DNA from 3 places in the Pseudomonas sp. Marseille-Q7302 genome. Region 2 is predicted to be linked to each of the others. Evidence: predicted binding sites of a transcription regulator. Region 2 holds the regulator's gene; each other region holds the start of a gene.

The links. The regulator FliA, encoded in region 2, starts transcription of late flagellar genes. The targets are predictions, from matches to a motif close to CTAAAGTTTNNNNNNNNNNNGCCGNTAA.
Region 1: a site for FliA is predicted at 2,712-2,739, ahead of ACWPW1_RS13875 (methyl-accepting chemotaxis protein). Genes of this name have one in related genera too.
Region 3: a site for FliA is predicted at 2,170-2,197, ahead of ACWPW1_RS07270 (methyl-accepting chemotaxis protein). Genes of this name have one in related genera too.

Annotation. Positions count from the first base shown of each region.
Region 1 is NZ_CBCOPK010000001.1:2,964,865-2,970,928, reverse strand. Features, by position in the region: gene ACWPW1_RS13880 (LysE family translocator) at 1-490, opposite strand, end outside; gene ACWPW1_RS13875 (methyl-accepting chemotaxis protein) at 672-2,633, opposite strand; gene ACWPW1_RS13870 (cyd operon YbgE family protein) at 2,848-3,144, opposite strand; gene cydX (cytochrome bd-I oxidase subunit CydX) at 3,131-3,247, opposite strand; gene cydB (cytochrome d ubiquinol oxidase subunit II) at 3,273-4,412, opposite strand; gene ACWPW1_RS13855 (cytochrome ubiquinol oxidase subunit I) at 4,423-6,036, opposite strand.
Region 2 is NZ_CBCOPK010000001.1:3,252,974-3,259,037, reverse strand. Features, by position in the region: gene flhA (flagellar biosynthesis protein FlhA) at 1-448, shown strand, start outside; gene flhF (flagellar biosynthesis protein FlhF) at 459-1,787, shown strand; gene fleN (flagellar synthesis regulator FleN) at 1,880-2,710, shown strand; gene fliA (RNA polymerase sigma factor FliA) at 2,707-3,447, shown strand; gene ACWPW1_RS15170 (chemotaxis response regulator CheY) at 3,535-3,909, shown strand; gene ACWPW1_RS15165 (protein phosphatase CheZ) at 3,929-4,717, shown strand; gene ACWPW1_RS15160 (chemotaxis protein CheA) at 4,744-6,064, shown strand, end outside.
Region 3 is NZ_CBCOPK010000001.1:1,584,540-1,590,603, forward strand. Features, by position in the region: gene ACWPW1_RS07265 (NCS2 family permease) at 1-590, opposite strand, end outside; gene ACWPW1_RS07270 (methyl-accepting chemotaxis protein) at 796-2,109, opposite strand; partial or broken gene ACWPW1_RS07275 (MFS transporter) at 2,328-3,717, opposite strand; gene ACWPW1_RS07280 (RcnB family protein) at 3,968-4,372, shown strand; gene ACWPW1_RS07285 (putative quinol monooxygenase) at 4,461-4,763, shown strand; gene ACWPW1_RS07290 (alkaline phosphatase D family protein) at 4,825-6,064, shown strand, end outside.

The DNA of each region.
Region 1 (6,064 bases), 290 kb from region 2:
TGCAATGAATGACGAGGCTCAGGACGCAGAAGGTCGTCACCAGCAGCAACATCTGCGGCAGCACGGGCCGACTGGTCTGGATGAAGGGCGGAAAGAGCGCCATGAAGAAGACGATCAGCTTGGGATTGGTGATGGACACCAGCAGCCCTTGCAGGAGGCGTCTTCCCGCGCTGGCTGTTCGCTGAGCACGATCGGGCACCTGGCCCTGGGGCGAAGGGGTGCGCAGCCGACTCACACCCAGCCACCCCAGGTAGAGCGCACCGATCAGCTGCAGGCCCAGCAGCGCCCGGGGCGAGGCGCTGACCAGGGCGCCGAGCGCGGTGCTGGCCAGGCTGGCCACCACCAGCATGCCCAGTACCACGCCAAGGATGCCCGGCAGGGCGCCCCGCAGCTGCAGGAGCAGGGCGTTGTTGATGGTCAGCAGGACGCCCGGACCGGGGCTGGCGATGGTGAGACTGCTCAGCAGCAGATAGAGGGCGAAGGCGTCCATGGCATTCCTAGGTAGTCTGGCGACCGGTCCTTGGTTTGCCGGTTCCCGCTGCCAGGTCCTGAGACGTGACAACCCTACCTAGTCTAGTGGAGCGATCGCTGGCGTCGCCATCCAGAGTGGCGGCTTTCCAACCGTACAGAGGCGGATGGCAAGCCGCATGCGACTGTTTCCGGCCCGTGGATCACGCCACCCGGAAGCGCCCCACCAGGGCTTGCTGCTGCTCGGCCAGGCGCGCCAGTTCGCGACTGGTGACGGCGGTCTGCTCGGCGCCAGCGCTGACCTGGATCACCAGATCGTTGATGTCGTTGACGTTGCGGCTGATCTCTTCGGCGACCTGGCTCTGCTGTTCGGCGGCCGAAGCGACCTGGATGTTGCGGTCGTTGATGAGGGTGACGCCCTCGGCGATCTCGCCGAGCAGCTCGCCGGCGCGGACCACGTTACTGGCACCGGTCTGCACCTGGCTGAGGGTCTCCTGCATGGCCTGGGTGGCACGGTCGGAGCCGCTCTGCAGATGGCTGATCATCTGCTGGATGCTGCCGGTGGATTGCTGGGTCTTCTGCGCCAGGGAGCGTACTTCGTCGGCCACCACGGCGAAGCCACGCCCGGCTTCGCCGGCGCGCGCGGCCTCGATGGCGGCGTTGAGGGCCAGCAGGTTGGTCTGCTCGGCGATGCCGCGGATCACGTCCAGCACCGAGGAGATGGCGTCGCTTTCCTGCTTGAGCTCAGCGATGATCTCCGAGGTCCGCTCGGCCTGTACCGACAGGCCCTGCACCAGGCCGATGGTGGCCTGCAATTCACGACGACCCTGGCTGGTGTTGGCCTCGACCTGCCGCGAGCCTTCGGCGGCTTCGGTGGTGCTGCGGGCGACGTCCTTGACCGTGGCGCTCATCTCGGCGATGGCGGTGGCGACCTGATCGGTGCCCAGGCGCTGCTGGGCGACGTTCTGGCTGGTCTGGATGGCAACCGCCGAAGCCTCTTCAGCGGCGGTGGCGACCTGCACGGTGGCGGCGCCGATCTCCTGGATCACCTGACCCAGCTCCTGGCTCATCAGGTTGAGATTGCCGGTGATGGTGCCGAACTCGTCCTTGCCCTGGTAGGCGCAGCGGGCGGTGAGGTCGCGGGTGGCCAGGCGGGTGAGGGTGCCGTTGACCTGCTCGACCGCCTGCTTGATGTTGCGAATGATCACCCAGGCCAGCGCCGAGACGGCTACCAGCACCAGTAGTACCAGGCCGAGGGTGGTCCATAGATCGCGGCTGGCCTTGGCACGGGCCTGTTCAGCCTGGGCGCCGACACTGGCACCCAGGTCCGCCTCCACCTTGCCCATCAGGTCGATACGCTGGGTGGCCAGGTTGAACCAGTCCTCCGGCTTGACGCCCAGGGCATCGCCGAGGGGGACGGTGAAGGCCAGCTGTTGCAGGCGGCTGACTTCCATGGCGCTGGGCTGCTTGAAGGTGTCGTCGAGCTGACGGATGAATTCAGGCGTGGCCTTGCGCTGGAAGGCGTCGGCGTAGGCGGAGAATTCGCCCAGGTTGCGGGCGAAGCGCGACAGCAGGCCGGCATCGAAGCGATTCTGGTTGAAGGCCAGGCCCAGCAGTACGCGCTCGCGGCCCGCGCGTTCCTTCATCTCGACGAAGAGATTGAGGGCGCCCAGGGCGCGCAGGATCTCAGGATCATCGACACCCGCTTCGAGGGCATGGGTGTAGCCGATCAGCGCCTTGATCAGGTCGGTGTAGGCCGTGCCGGATTGGGTGCTGTTGAGCGCCAGGCCATCGACCTTGCTGCGCAGGTCACGCAGGTTGTCCAGGGCGCGCATGGCGGTCTGGATGGCGGCGTCGTTACCGGTGGCCAACGCACTTAGGTCCTTCTGGGCCTTATCGCTGTTTTCGCGGAAGGTCTTGAGCTTGTCCTGCATCGACTTGCCGCCACTGCCGAGGAACACGCCGCTGGCACCGCGCTCGCGCTGCAGGCTAGTGACCAAGGCACTGACGCGCTCGGCCGTGGCACTGGCGGTTACGGTGTGCTCCATGTTCTTGAGCGTTTCGTAGCGATCGGCGGTGTAGAGACCCGAGATCACCAGGAAGCCGGCCAGGGGCAGGAGCAGGATCAGCAGGAGTTTGGTACTGAGGGGGGCGTTCCTGAGCATGGGTGAATTCTCTGATGCGGTCAGCTGGCGGGCCGGCGGCAAGACAATGAGCCGGCGAAGGCGGGGTCGATTCCGGTTATGTCGGCAGCTAGAGGTGAAGCTTTATGGTCAGCTTATTGAAGGCTTGAACGACGGGGGAGAAGGAGTGGGTCCCTGCAGGCCGCGGGTAGCCAGAAAAGCGCCCGGGAAGTCCGGGCGCTATTGTCAGGCTCCGTCAGCCGAGCTGCGCTCTGATGAGCAGGGCGTAACCCAGCCCCAGCAACGGCCAGCCCACCAGCGGCCCGAACACCAGGCGCCACAGCCAGAGCCGCGGCACGAAACCGACGCCGTGGACCAGGCCGGCGGAGACGCCCAGCATCACTCCCATCAGCAGCGGATGGCTGTAATGCCCGCTGGCATCGAGCATCAAGCCCGGGTGAATCATCAGCAGCAGCGCCAGGGGCGCCGCCAGCAGCAGGGACAGCGTCCGTCCTAGTGGGTGGACGCGGGGCAGGGGCTCAGCACTCGGCATCGTCATGGACGTCCAGCTCCCGGGTGCTTTCCAGCCAGAGGGCGTTGATGATGCCGAAGCTCGCGGCGAGCAGGACACCGAGGATCCAGGTGAAGTACCACATGAAGGAGTCTCCTTGAGATCGGTGATCAGTAGAGGCCGTGGGGGTTGGCGTCGATGAAGCGGTCATCGACCTTGCCCCACATGCGCACGTAGCCCCACAGGGTGTAGGCCAGGATGAGCGGCACGAAAATGGCTGCGGCGACGAACATGATGCCCAGCGTCTTGTGGCTGGAGACGGCGTCCCAGATGGTCAGGCTGGAAGCCGGGTCCAGGCTCGACGGCAGCACGAAGGGAAAGAGCGCGCAGCCGGCGGTGGCGAGGGTGCCGACGATGGCCAGGGACGTGCCGGTGAAGGCCAGGCCGGCCTGCCGCCAGCTGCTGCCGAGCAGGGCCAGGACGCTGCCGAGCGCGGCCAGCACCGGGGCGAGCAGGGTCAGCGGCTGGGTATGGTAATTGGCCAGCCAGCCCGGATTGCCGGCGGTTACCACCTTGTGCAGCGGATTCAGGGCGCTGCCCGGATCGCCCTGGCTGATCAGCACGTAGCCGTCGAAGCCGTAGGCCAGCCAGACACCGGCCAGACCGAAGGTGACGAGGTGGAGCAGGGCGCACAGGCCGGTGGCACGCCGGGCGCGCTCGCCCAGGGCGTGGTGGGTACGCAGCATCAGCCAGCTGCCGCCATGGGCGCAGAGCATGGCCAGGCTGACCGCGCCGCTGAGCAGGGCGAAGGGGTTGAGCAGAGCGAAAAAGCTGCCGCTGTAGGTGGATCTCAGGGTGTCGTCGAGCTGGAAGGGCACGCCCTGGAAGAGATTGCCGAAGGCCACGCCGAATACCAGGGCCGGCACCAGGCTGCCGGTGAACAGGCCCCAGTCCCAGGCGTTGCGCCAGCGGGTGTTGTCGAGCTTGCTGCGGTAGTCGAAACCTACCGGACGCAGGAACAGGGCGAAGAGCACCAGCAGCAGGGCCCAATAGAGCCCGGAGAAGGCGGTGGCATAGACCATCGGCCAGGCGGCGAAGAGGGCGCCACCGGCGGTGATGAACCAGACCTGGTTGCCGTCCCAGTGCGGCGCGATGCTGTTGATGGCGGCGCGGCGTTCCTTGTCGGTCTTGCCGATCAGCGGCATCAGGATCATGGCGCCCATGTCGAAGCCGTCGGTGAGGGCGAAGCCGATCAGCAGGACGCCGATCAGCACCCACCAGGTGAGCTTGAGCACTTCGTAGTCGAACATGGCAGTCTCCTCAGGCGTTGGCCGGTGCAACGGGCTTGGCGGTGGCGGCCTGGCGCAGGGCGTCGCCGACCTGGGCAGCCCGTTCGTGGAAGTAGCGGCCGGTGTGCAGGCTGCTCGGGCCGAGGCGGGCGAAGCGGATCATCAGGTACATCTCCACGATCAGGAGCAGGGTGTAGAAGGTCACCAGGGCGCCGATGGAACCCCACAGATCGGCCGGAGCCAGGGTCGAGGCCGACAGGTGGGTGGGCAGGACCTCGCTGATGGTCCAGGGCTGGCGACCATGCTCGGCCACCCACCAGCCGGTCTGGGTGGCGATCCAGGGCAGCGGCAGGCTGAACAGGGCCCACTTCAGCAGCCAGGGCTTCTTGAGCTCGTTGCGCCGGGTCGAGGCCCAGAAGGCGCAGATGAACAGCGCCAGCATCAGCACGCCACTGGCGACCATGATGCGGAAGGTCCAGAACAGGCTGGCGACGCCAGGAATGGTGTCCCGCGCGGCCTGGCGGACCTGCTCGGGGGTGGCCGTGGTGGGATCGTTGACGTACTTCTTCAACAGCAGGCCATAGCCCAGGTCCTGCTTGTGGGCGTCGAAGGCGGCGCGGGTGGCGGCGGAGTCGTCGCCGGCGCGCAGTCGCTCCAGCAGGGCGTAAGCCTGGGCGCCGTTGCGGACGCGGGCCTCGTATTGGCTGACCAGATCCTTGATGCCGGTGACCTGTTCGGTGGTGGAGCGGGTGGCGATCAGGCCCATCAGGTAGGGGATCTTCACCGCGTAGTCGGTGCGCATCTCCTGTTGATTGGGGATGCCGAACAGGGTGAAGGAGGCCGGGGCTTCCTCGGTGTTCCACTCGGCTTCGATGGCGGCCAACTTGACCTTCTGGACCTCGCCCACGCGATAGCCGGATTCGTCACCCAGCACGATCACCGAGATGACCGCGGCGGTACCGAAGGCGGCGGCCACGGCGAAGGAGCGCCGGGCGAAGCCGATGTCGCGACCCTTGAGCAGGTAGTAGCTGGAGATCGCCAGCACGAAGATGGCGCCGGTGACGTAGCCCGAGGCCACGGTGTGGACGAATTTCACCTGGGCCACGGGGTTGAGCAGCAGGGCACCGAAGTCGGCCAGCTCCATGCGCATGGTTACGTAGTTGAACTCGGCGCCGACCGGGTTCTGCATCCAGCCGTTGGCCACCAGGATCCACAGGGCGGAGAGGTTCGAGCCCAGCGCCACCAGCCAGGTCACCAGCAGGTGCTGGCCCTTGGACAGGCGGTCCCAGCCAAAGAAGAACAGCCCGATCAGGGTGGATTCGAGGAAAAAGGCCATCAGGCCCTCGATGGCCAGGGGCGCGCCGAAGATGTCGCCGACATAGTGTGAGTAGTAGGCCCAGTTGGTGCCGAACTGGAACTCCATGGTCAGGCCGGTGGTGACGCCCAGGGCGAAGTTGATGCCGAACAGCTTGCCCCAGAACTTGGTCATGTCCTTGTAGACCTGGCGGCCGGTCATCACATAGACCGATTCCATGATTCCCAGGATCACCACCAGCCCCAGGGTCAGGGGCACGAAGATGAAGTGATACAGCGCGGTCATGCCGAATTGCAGGCGTGACAGGTCCACGACGGATTCCGAGATCATCCCGGCAATCTCCTCAAGCTAAAGGAAG
Region 2 (6,064 bases):
CGACATCCGCACCATCGCCGAAGCCATCGCCAACGTCGGTCCGCGGAGTCAAGATCCCGCCGCCATCGCCGGTGCCGTACGGGTCGCGTTGTCCCGCGCAATCGTCCAGAACATCGTAGGAATGGAGCCTGAGCTGCCTGTTATCACCCTTGAGCCAAGGTTGGAACAGATGTTGCTAAGTAGTATGCAGAAGGCCGGTCAGGGCGCCGAGGACGGTATGTTCCTTGAGCCTGGCATGGCTGAAAAACTGCAGCGTTCCCTTATCGAGGCAGCGCAGCGTCAGGAAATGATGGGTAAGCCAGTGGTGCTGCTGGTAGCTGGTGCGATCCGCGGGATGATGTCCCGCTTCGCCCGGATGGCAGCGCCGAACATGAGTGTACTGGCCTACCAGGAAATTCCGGACAACAAGCAGGTCACCATCGTCGCTACCGTTGGCCAGAATGGCTGAGGTCTAGATCATGCAAGTCAAACGTTTCTTCGCTGCCGATATGCGTCAAGCCATGAAGCTGGTACGCGACGAGCTGGGCCCGGATGCCGCCATCCTCAGCAACCGCCGGGTCGCCGGCGGGGTCGAGCTGACCGCGGCGCTGGACTACCAGGCTCCGGCACCGGCTGCGCCCAACGCGGAGCTGCAGGCGGAGTTGCGCAAGACCCATGCGAAGATCGCCCAGGCCCATGCCGACCTCAGCATTCGTGCGCCGGGCGTGCCCTCGGCCGCACCCAAGGACAAGCAGCTGCTCGGCGCCATCAGCGCCGCCGACAGCCGTCGCGAGCCGGTGATCGCCCCGCCGCGTGCCCCCCAACCGGCTGCTGCAGCAGCTGCCGCCAGCGCCGCGCCGGAAGACCGCCGCGCCCTGGAAGCCATGCGCAGCGAACTCAGTGGCCTGCGTGAACTGCTGGAAGTCCAGCTGGGCTCCATGGCCTGGACGCAGGTGCAGTCCACCCGTCCGGAGCAGGCCGGCCTCTGGCGCCGTCTGCAACGCATGGGGCTGCCGGCCGACCTGGCCCGCCACCTGCTCGACAGCGTGGCCAAGATCCAGGACCCGCGCCATGCCTGGCGCATGCTGCTGGCCAACTTCGCCCAGCTGGCCAAGACCACTGACGCCAAGATTTTGGAGGAGGGCGGCATCGTCGCCTTCGTCGGTCCGGCCGGCATGGGCAAGACCACCACCCTGGCCAAGCTCGCCGCCAACTACGTGCTCAAGTACGGTCCCCAGAGTCTGGCGCTGGTCAGCATGGACAGCTTCCGCATCGGTGCCCAGGAGCAGATCAAGACCCTGGGCCGCATCCTCGACGTACCGGTGACCCTGGTCGATCCGGGCCAGTCCCTGGCGCAGGCCCTGGCGCCCCTGGCACGCAAGCGTCTGGTGCTGATCGATACCGCGGGCATGCCCGCCAACGATCCGGCGCTCAAGGCGCAGCTCGAAGCCCTGGCGAACCGCCAGCTGAAGATTCGCAATTACCTGGTGCTGGGTGTCACCAGCCAGAGCCAGGTGCTCAAGGCGGCCTATCACAGCTATCGGCGCTGCGGCCTGAGCGGCTGCGTGCTGACCAAGCTGGACGAGGCCGCCAGCCTCGGCGAAGCCCTGGGCCTGGCCATCAGCCAGCGCCTGCCGGTGGCCTACATCGCCGACGGTCCGCGCATCCCGGACGATCTGCATCCGGCTCGCAGCCACCAGCTGGTGAGCCGCGCCGTGAGCCTGCAGGCGTCCGAAGAGCCGAGCGAAGAAACCATGGCCGGCATGTTCGCCGGCCTGTATCAGAGCAATGCCCGCCGCGCCGGTTAGCGCCGACGAACGGTAGTGGTGCATCGCATGCCTGGGCACGCCAAATGCACTTGGTCTAAAGTGTGACGGATTTCAATCAAAGGTATCAGGCAATGGGTAGCATGCATCCCGTCCAAGTCATAGCGGTCACGGGCGGTAAAGGCGGTGTCGGCAAGACCAATGTGTCGGTCAACCTGGCCTTGGCCCTGGCCGATATCGGGCGGCGCGTCATGCTGCTCGACGCCGACCTGGGCCTTGCCAACATCGACGTTCTGCTCGGGCTGTCGCCCAAGCGCACCCTGGCCGACGTCATTTCCGGCGAATGTGAGCTGCGCGACGTGCTGCTGCACGGGCCGGGCGGCATCCGCATCGTCCCGGCAGCCTCGGGCACCCAGGCGATGGTCAATCTGACGCCGGCCCAGCATGCCGGTCTGATCCAGGCCTTCAGCGACATCAGCGAGAACCTCGACGTGCTCATCGTCGATACCGCTGCCGGCATCGGCGACCAGGTGGTCAGCTTCGTCCGCGCCGCCCAGGAAGTCCTGGTCGTGGTGTGCGACGAGCCCACCTCCATCACCGATGCCTACGCCCTGATCAAGCTGCTCAATCGCGACCATGGCGTCACCCGTTTCCGGGTGTTGGCGAATATGGCGCTGACACCCCAGGAAGGCCGCAATCTCTTTGCTAAGCTGACCAAGGTGACCGACAGATTCCTGGATGTCGCCTTGCAATACGTGGGCGCCATTCCGTTCGATGAAGCGGTGCGCAAAGCGGTACAGAAACAGCGCCCCGTGTACGAAGCCTTTCCGCGTGCCAAGGCCTCACTGGCCTTTCGTGCGGTGGCTCAGAAAGTCGATGGCTGGCCGCTGCCCGCCAATCCGCGCGGCCATCTCGAGTTCTTTGTCGAGCGCCTTGTGCAACCAGCCATCGGTACCCACGCATGACAGCATCCAGCGGGCTTCGCATGTACAGCAAAACCTCGGAACGTACCCAGCAGGAGCAGCTCATCAACCGCTACGCGCCGTTGGTGAAACGCATCGCCTACCATCTCCTGGCGCGCCTGCCGGCGAGCGTACAGGTCGAAGACCTGATGCAGGCCGGCATGATCGGTCTGCTGGAGGCCTCGCGCAAATACGACGCCGGCAAGGGCGCCAGCTTCGAGACCTACGCTGGCATCCGCATCCGCGGTGCCATGCTCGATGAGGTCCGCAAGGGCGACTGGGCGCCGCGCTCGGTGCACCGCAACACGCGCATGGTCACCGACGCCATTCGGGCAGTGGAAGCGCGCACTGGTCGTGACGCTAAAGATTCCGAAGTCGCGGCCGAACTTAAATTGAGTCTGGATGAGTACTACGGCATCCTTGGCGACACCATGGGGAGTCGCCTGTTCAGCTTCGACGACCTCATGGAGGGTGGTGAGCATGGGCTCGAGGAGAGCGGTTCGCATGAACTCGAGCCCGGTCGCGGTCTGGAAGACGAGCGCTTCCGCAAGGCCCTGGCCGAGGCCATCGCCAATCTTCCGGAGCGTGAACGTCTGGTGCTCTCGCTGTATTACGACGAGGAACTCAACCTCAAGGAAATCGGCGAGGTGCTGGGTGTGAGCGAGTCACGTGTCTGCCAACTTCACAGTCAATGCGCGGCACGCCTGCGGGCGCGGCTGGCGGAATGGCGTTCGCGTTAACCGGCTGGTACTCAGGCTACTACGATTGCTTAGACGCGCCTTGTGGCGTGTGTGCGGATTAGGACGGAGGTCGACTTGGACAAGAACATGAAAATCCTCATCGTGGACGATTTTTCCACGATGAGACGCATCATCAAGAATTTGCTGCGCGATCTGGGATTCACCAATACCGCCGAAGCAGACGACGGCAATACCGCACTGCCGATGCTGCAGAGCGGCAACTTCGATTTTCTCGTCACCGACTGGAACATGCCTGGCATGACCGGCATCGACCTGCTGCGCCAGGTCCGCGCCGACGCGCGCCTGAAGACCCTGCCGGTGCTGATGGTGACCGCCGAGGCCAAGCGTGAGCAGATCATCGAAGCCGCTCAGGCCGGCGTGAATGGCTATGTGGTCAAGCCTTTCACCGCCCAGGTGCTGAAAGAAAAGATCGACAAGATCTTCGAGCGGGTGAACGGCTGAAGAAAGCCGCGGGGACGTTATGGATCAGCTTGGCACCAACAGCTTCAGCGACTTCGAGTCGAATCTAAAACAGCACGCCCAAGAGCTGGTGAAATGCCTGGAAAGCGGCGATTTCACCCAGGCCGTGCATGTTATCAATGAGCTCAATCAACTGCGTGATCGGGGTCTTTACCAGGAAGTCGGCAAGCTGACCCGCGAGCTGCACAATGCCATCGTCAACTTCGAGATCGATCCGCGCGGCATGGCCGGCGAAGAGGTCTCCCAGATCAGCGATGCCACCGATCGTCTCTCCTACGTGGTGAAGATGACCGAGAACGCCGCCAACCGGACCATGGATCTGGTGGAGGAGAGCGCGCCGCTGGTAGGCAACTTCGGCGACGAGGCCCGTGCCGTGCATGCCGACTGGAAGAAATTCATGCGCCGGGAAATGGGCGCGGACGAATTCCGCGAACTGGCCAAGCGCGTCGACGCCTTCCTCAGCCACAGCGAGAGCAGTGCCGAACAGCTGTCGGCCAAGCTCAACGACATTCTCCTCGCGCAGGACTACCAGGATCTCACCGGTCAGGTGATCAAGCGGGTCGTCAATCTCGTCGGGCAGATCGAGAAAGACCTCGTCAAGCTGGTGATGATGGCCAGTCAGGTCGATCGCTATACCGGCTTCAGTCACGATCACACCGCGCTGATCGAACAGAATCGAAAAGAAAAGACGATGAAGGGTGAAGGTCCGCAGATTCATGCCGATAAGCGTGAAGACGTCGTGGCCGCTCAGGTCGACGTCGACGATCTTCTATCCAGTCTGGGCTTTTGACCCAGACCCTCTTGGGGAGTGCAGGAATGAGCTTCGACGCCGATGAAGAAATCCTCCAGGATTTCCTGGTAGAGGCCGGCGAGATTCTCGAACAGTTGTCCGAACAATTGGTCGAGCTGGAAAGCCGCCCGGATGACATGGATCTGCTGAATGCCATTTTCCGTGGCTTCCATACCGTAAAGGGCGGTGCCGGTTTCCTGCAGCTCCATACCCTGGTCGAGTGCTGCCATATCGCGGAAAACGTGTTCGACATCCTGCGCAAAGGCGAACGCCGCGTGGATGCCGAGCTGATGGATGTGGTGCTGCAGGCACTGGATTCCGTCAACGAAATGTTCGGTCAGGTCCGTGAACGCGAAGAGCCGACCCCGGCCTCGCCTGAATTGCTGGCGGCCCTGGCCCGCCTGGCCGAACCCGCCGGCAGTGAGCCGGCGCCGGTTCCGGTTGCGCCCGTGGCTGCTGCCCCGGTCGCCGCCGCAGAGCCCGCTCCGACTGCCGCGGCGGCTGCCGAGCCGGAACTGAGCGATGCCGATTTCCAGAACCTGCTCGATGCCCTGGGCAGCGAGCCGGGTGCCGACCAGGGGGCCACTGCGGAAACCGCCAGTGCCGCCGGTGGCGAGGACATCACCGACGACGAATTCGAGGCCTTGCTCGATCAGCTGCATGGCAAAGGCAAGTTCAACGAGGCGCCAGCGGCGGCTCCGGTGGCTGCCACGGCACCTGCGCCAGCCGCCACGGGTGGCGACGAGATCACCGATGACGAATTCGAAGCCCTGCTCGACGAGCTGCACGGCAAGGGCAAGTTCGTCGCGAACGAGGCTCCTGCGCCGGCCGCATCGGCACCCGTCACGGCTGCTCCGGCGGCGGCGAGTGGTGATGAGATCACCGATGACGAGTTCGAATCCCTGCTCGATGAACTCCATGGCAAGGGCAAGTTCAGTGGCCCCGCCGAGCCCGTAGCTGCACCGGTTGCCGCTGCGCCGACACCGGTCGCCGCGCCTCAGCCTGTTCCGGCCCCGGCCCCGGCCCCGGCCCCGGCCCCAGCACCGGCACCGAAACCGGCCGCCGAGGTCGCTGCGCCTAAGCCGGCGGCACCTGCCACGGCAGGCGAGCGTCCCACCAGCGAGGCGGAGACCACCGTGCGGGTCGATACCGCGCGGCTGGACGAGATCATGAACATGGTCGGCGAACTGGTGCTGGTGCGTAACCGCCTGGTACGCCTGGGCCTGAACAGCGGCGACGAGGCCATGGCCAAGGCCGTGTCCAACCTCGACGTGGTCACCGCGGATCTGCAGACCTCGGTCATGAAGACCCGAATGCAGCCGATCAAGAAAGTCTTCGGCCGCTTCC
Region 3 (6,064 bases), 1.7 Mb from region 2:
CCGATCAGCACCGCGCCGGTGATGCGACGAGCTTCCAGGGCGATGATCAGGAAGAAGCCGAGCACGGCAAGGATGGGGCCGGGCTTGGCCAGATCGCCGAGACCCACCAGGGTGGCCGGGTTATCGACCACGATGCCGGCGTTCTGCAGGGCGATCAGCGCCAGGAACAGGCCGATGCCGGCGGCGATGCCGGAGCGCAGGGCCAGGGGGATGTTGTTGATGATCCACTCGCGGATGCGAAAGATCGACAGCAGGAAGAACATCAGCGCCGAGAGAAACACCGCGCCCAGCGCCGCCTGCCAGGTGTGCCCCATGTGCAGCACCACGGTGTAGGTGAAGAAGGCGTTGAGGCCCATGCCCGGGGCGAGGGCGATGGGGTAGTTGGCGATCAGTCCCATGATCGCCGAGCCGATGGCCGCGGCCAGGCAGGTGGCGACGAAGACCGCGCCCTTGTCCATGCCGGTCGCGCCGAGAATGCTCGGGTTGACGAACAGGATGTAGGCCATGGCCAGGAAGGTGGTGACTCCCGCCAGCAGTTCGGTGCGGACAGAGGTGTTGTGGGCCTTGAGTTGGAAGAGTCGTTCCAGCATGGGATGCCTCGTGCGCGCCGGTCTGATCGGAAAAACGGCGCGCATGATAGCAGGTCGGACGACGACCGTAGCCTGGCGTGACCACACCAGGATCAGATCCGTTCGCTCGACCGCCAGCGGAGCCGGATTCGCGTTGAAGCCTCCAGCATAGGCTGCCCTGGGCGCGGAATCACGACCACCCTGGTGGGCGGCCGTAACCCGTCGATCAGCGCTTGATCATGTCGGCCGCGTGCTGGGTGGCCTCGGCGGTCCGGGTGGCCAGCTTGCGTACCTCGTCGGCGACCACCGCAAAGCCACGGCCGGCCTCGCCAGCGCGGGCCGCCTCGATGGCGGCGTTGAGCGCGAGCAGGTTGGTCTGCGCGGCGATGCCCTGAATGGAGGACACGATTTCGGTCAGCTTGAACAGGTTTTCCTCCATCGACTGATGCTGGGCCTGCTGCTGCTCGCGGAGCGCTTCCTGCTCGTAGCTCGCATGGATGTCGGTCAGGGCGCCTACCACCCGCACGGGCATGCCGTTGGCGGTACGACGTGTCTGGCCACGGGCCCTGAACCAGCGGTATTCGCCGTTCTTGAGCTTGAGCCGGTAGGTGATGTCGAACGGCGTCTGGCCGCTGCGATCGTTGAGGTGGGCGCCAAAGGCATCGATGCTGCGCTGCTTGTCTTCGGGGTGCAGGCGCGAGGCCCAGCTGTCCAGGACGTCCGGGAATTCCTCCACGGTCTCGAAGCCCAGCAGCCGGCGGAATTGCGGCGACCACCAGAAGGGGTTCTTGGGATTGACCGGATCGCCGGCGATCACCGCCATGTCCCAGATGCCGTCGTTGAGCATTTCCCGCGACAGATCGAAGCGGGTCAGGGTGACGTCGAGCTCTTCATCCTTCATGCGCTGGTCATGGATGTCGCGCAGCGAGCCTGCCACCCGTAGTGGTGTGCCTTGGCCATCGCGCAGGGTTTCGCCACTGGCGCGAAACCAGCGGTACTCGCCGCTCTTGGTGGCGACCCGGTACTCGACGTCGTAGGGCGTACGGCCACTGCGGTCGTTGAGGTGCCGGGCGAAGGCATCCAGCGTCGGCTGGCTGTCCTCGGGGTGCAGGCGGCTGGCCCAGCTGCCCAATTCGTTGGGAAAGTCAGACTCATTGCGAAAGCCCAGCAGGGCACGGAACTGATCCGACCACCAGAAGGCATTGCGCGGGTTGACCGGATCGCCAGCCACCACTTCCATGTCCCAGAGCCCTTCGCTGGACGCCCGGTTGACCAGATCGAAGCGCGTCTTCAGCAACTGCACCTCGGCCTCGCGGTTTGCCAGTCTGGCGGTCAGGTCCTGGATATCCTGCTGCAACTCCTGCATCTGGAGTTGCTGATCCTGCTGCTGCTTGAGCAGCGGCTGCAGGGCCTGGCCCAGTTCGCGAATCGCTGCAGGCCCCTGAAGCAGTTCTGGTCCGATCGCCTGTTGCGGGGCGTTGATCGCCGTGATGGCAGCGCGGATGCCGCGCAGAACTGCAGAGTGCTGAAGTAGCGACATGCGAGAAAGCTCCTGGAAGACGGATGATTAGTACGTTTTTTGTTAGCGCAGTGTCAGAGGTTATCGGCCGGCTTCGCTTGTGCTTTATAGCGTGCTAGAGGGATTTCTTGCGTAGAGGTAGCGATGAGGAGCAAGAGGGGCGGCTGGCGATCCTGCAGCCAGGTGGGGCGAGCCGCCGTGGACGAGGAGGGCAGGCTGCCTGCTCCCGGCGGGTGCTGTCAGGGGAGGCGATGGCCGCTTACCGCGTCGCCCGCATCTCGCGCCAGGCGAAAGCTGTCCAGGGTACTCAGCACGCCCAGTACGGCGATGGCGATGAAAGCCAGGCGGAAGTCCAGAAGCTGCGGATCCAGGTGGCCATGCCACTCCATCGAGGCGCGCAACAGCAGGGCGGCGATGGCCACACCCAGTCCCATGGCCAGTTGGAAGTTGGTACTGAAGAGGGTCGAGGCATGGCTCAACCGCGCCTTGGGGATGTCGGCGAAGGCCAGGGCATCGCTGGCGGTGAACTGCAGCGAGCGGAACACCCCGCTGGCGAATAGCAGGAGCAGCACCAGCGGCAGGGGCCAGGCCGGGGTGAGCAGGCCGCAAGCCAGCAGGCTCAGGGCGCTGAGCAGGCCGTTGACGGTGAGGATGCGGCGCAGGCCAAAGCGGCGCATGGCAGCGGTGGTGAAGGGCTTGGCCGCCAGGTTGCCGGCAAACAGCGCCAGCAGGAGCAACCCGGACTGGAAAGCATCCAGGCCGAAGGACAGCTGGAACATCAGCGGCAGGAGGAAGGGCGCCGTGGCGATGGAGACGCGGAACAGTCCGCCACCGAGGATGGACGCCCGGTAGGTGGGAATGCGCAGGGTGCTGAAATCGATCAGCGGCCGGTCCAGCCGGGCCATGTGGCGCACCGCCTTGACGCCGAGGATCAGCCCGACTCCCATCCAGGCCAGGTTGCTACCCAGGCTGCCCTGGTTCTGGCCGAGTCGCTCCACCCCCCACATGAAGGCCACGCAGGCGCCACCCAGCAGCAGGAAGCCGCGCCAGTCCAGCGGATGCCGCTGGGTGGGAATGTCGGCCGGTACCAGGCGCCAGGCCAGCAGCAGGGCGATCAGCCCCAGTGGCAGATTGAGATAGAAGATCCAGCGCCAGTCGGCATAGGTGGTGATGAGGCCACCCAGCGGCGGGCCCAGAACCGGTGCCACCAGGCCCGGCCAGGTGATGAGGGCGATGGCGCGTACCAGTTCGTGCTTTTCGGTCACCTGCAGCACCGCCAGCCGGCCCACCGGCACCATCTAAGGCGCCCCCGATGCCCTGGAGGATGCGTGCGGCGATGAACTGTTCCAGGGACAGCGCCATGCCACAGAACAGCGAGGCCAGGGTGAAGAGGCCAATCGCCAGGGTAAAGACGGGGCGTGGCCCGAAACGCTCGGCGATCCAGCCGCTCACGGGGATGCCCACGGCGATGGCCAGCAGATAGGCGCTGATGCCCAGGTTGAGATCCACCGGATCGCGACCGAAAGACGCCGCCATCTGGGGCAGGGCCGTGGCGATCACGGTGGCATCGAGGTTTTCCATGAAAAAGGTGAAGCTCACCAGGCAGGCGAGCAGCTTCCAGCGTTCCATGAGTCTTGGTCCCTGGCCTAAGACGGGGGGCTACTCTGCCTGACGCGGCGCGAAGTCCGCCAGTCCAAGGGCCGTGCATGACAGTCAGGAATTGGCCGCCGTCATCCGAGGCAGCCTGCTGACGGCGAGAGAAGACAGTCGTCCTCGCTACGAGGACCGCTGGCCCGGCTGACGCGAAGCGCTGCAAGGGATCGTGGAGCTTTTCCGGCAGCCCGGGGGTCCAACCTTCGAATGCAAAGGAGATACACCCATGATCAAGCAATCGCTGCTCTCTCTGGCACTGGGTACCGTCGTCCTCGCCGGTGCCCTGCAGGCACAGGCCGCTCCTGAATCCATGACCCCGGTGAAGCCCGCCGCCGACAAGGAAGCCTCGGAGCCGACCAACTCGCAGTATCAGAACAAGGTCAACAAGAAAGAGGCCAATCAGAGCGATGAGGCCATTACTCACGATCCCGATCATCCTACCTTTGAACTCGAGGAAGGCGGTCGGGCGCCGCGCAAGTACATCCGCGACGAGTACGTGATCAAGGACTGGAAGAGGCACGGCCTGGAACAGCCGGGCGAAGACAGCCAATGGGTCAAGATCGGTTCCGACTATGTGATGATCAAGCGCAGCAATGCCGTGATCGACAAGATCGTCAAAGCCAAGCAGTAAATCACAGTGCCAGGGGTCGAGCAGTCGGCCCCAGTGGCATTCAGGATGCCAAGGCCTCATGCTGAAACGCCTTTCTGGAGTTTCGAGCATGACTCACGAAATCCGTGTCGTCGCCATCCTGCACGCTCAACCTGGCCAGGCCCAGGTAGTCGAACGCGCCTTGCAGGCCATCGTCGCCCCCTCCCGCGCCGAAGCCGCCTGCCACTTTTATACTCCCCACCGCGATCCGAGCCATGAAGGGCGTTATGTCTTCATCGAACACTGGGCCAGCCGTGAAGCTCTGGCCGAGCATGAAGAGACCGCACACTTCAAGCAGCTGCTCGCCGATCTCGACGGTCTGCTCAGCGAGCCGCCCCAGGTCATGATCCTTGAAGAATTGCCGCTGGCCTAAAGCGGACGACATCGGGTTGTCACCTCTCTGAGCCACCCTGGCCTCTTTCGCGGAGGCCCGGATGAACACTTCACGACGTCAAGCGCTCGGCCTGCTGGGTTTGGGCCTGAGCGCTCCCTGGTTTGCCGGTTGCAGTGCCCGCGAGTCGCAGCCGGATCCTTTTACCCTGGGCGTCGCCAGTGGCGATCCGACCCCCGAGGGTTTCGTCGTCTGGACCCGGCTCGCGCCCGATCCGCTGGCCGTGGATGGCCTGGGAGGTCTGCGCGGCCCGGTCGAGGTTCAGTGGGAGATAGCCCTGGACCCAGGATTGCGCCAGGTGGTGCAACGGGGTACGGCCACGGCGCTGCCGCAAACCGCCTTCAGCCTGCCGATCACGCTGGCCGGCCTGGCGCCGGGGCGCCCCTACTGGTACCGCTTCACCGCGCTGGGGCACCAGAGTCGTACGGGGCGGGCCACCACGCTGCCGCCGTCCGCGAGCGCGCTGCAACGCCTGAAACTGGTGGCCGCATCCTGTTCCCACTACGAGAAGGGCTTTTTCAGCGCCTATCGGCACATGGCCGACGAACAGCCAGATCTGGCGCTGTTTCTTGGCGACTATTTCTATGAGTCCAACGTGTCGTCGCAGCTCCCGGCAGTGCGCCGGCACGGCCTGCCGGAAGCCCGGGACCTGGCCGGCTACCGACGGCGCCACGCTCTGTATCGTACCGATCCTGACCTGCAATACCTGCACGCCAACGTCACCTGTCTGATGACCTGGGACGACCACGAGGTGCAGAACGACTATTCCGGGCCCTGGTCGGCCGACCCCAGGGTGAGCCAGACGGCCTTTGCCGTGCGGCGCCAGGCGGCCTACCAGGCCTTCCGCGAGCATGCCCCGCTACGGGCCTGGCGGACCCAGGGGGCGGCGCTGCGCCTCTATGACCGTTGGCGCTTCGGCGACCTGGCCGAGATCCATCTGCTCGATGGTCGCCAGTACCGTAGCGAGCCAGCCTGTGCAACGCTCCAGACCCGGGGCGGCCATCTGGTGGCACCCAACTGCCCCGGCTTGCGTGATGCCGCGCGCAGCATGCTGGGTCAGGAACAGGAAGGCTGGCTGCTGGATGGTTTTCGCCATAACGCCACCCGCTGGAACCTGATCGCCCAGGATCTGCTGATGACACCCCTGCGCCAGCGTTTTCCAGACGGCGATCCGGCGCGCTGGACCGATGGCTGGGATGGTTATCCGACTACCCGCAAGCGGCTGCTCGTGGCCATGGCCGACAGTCGCCTGGCCAATCCGGTAACCCTAGGGGGCGACATCC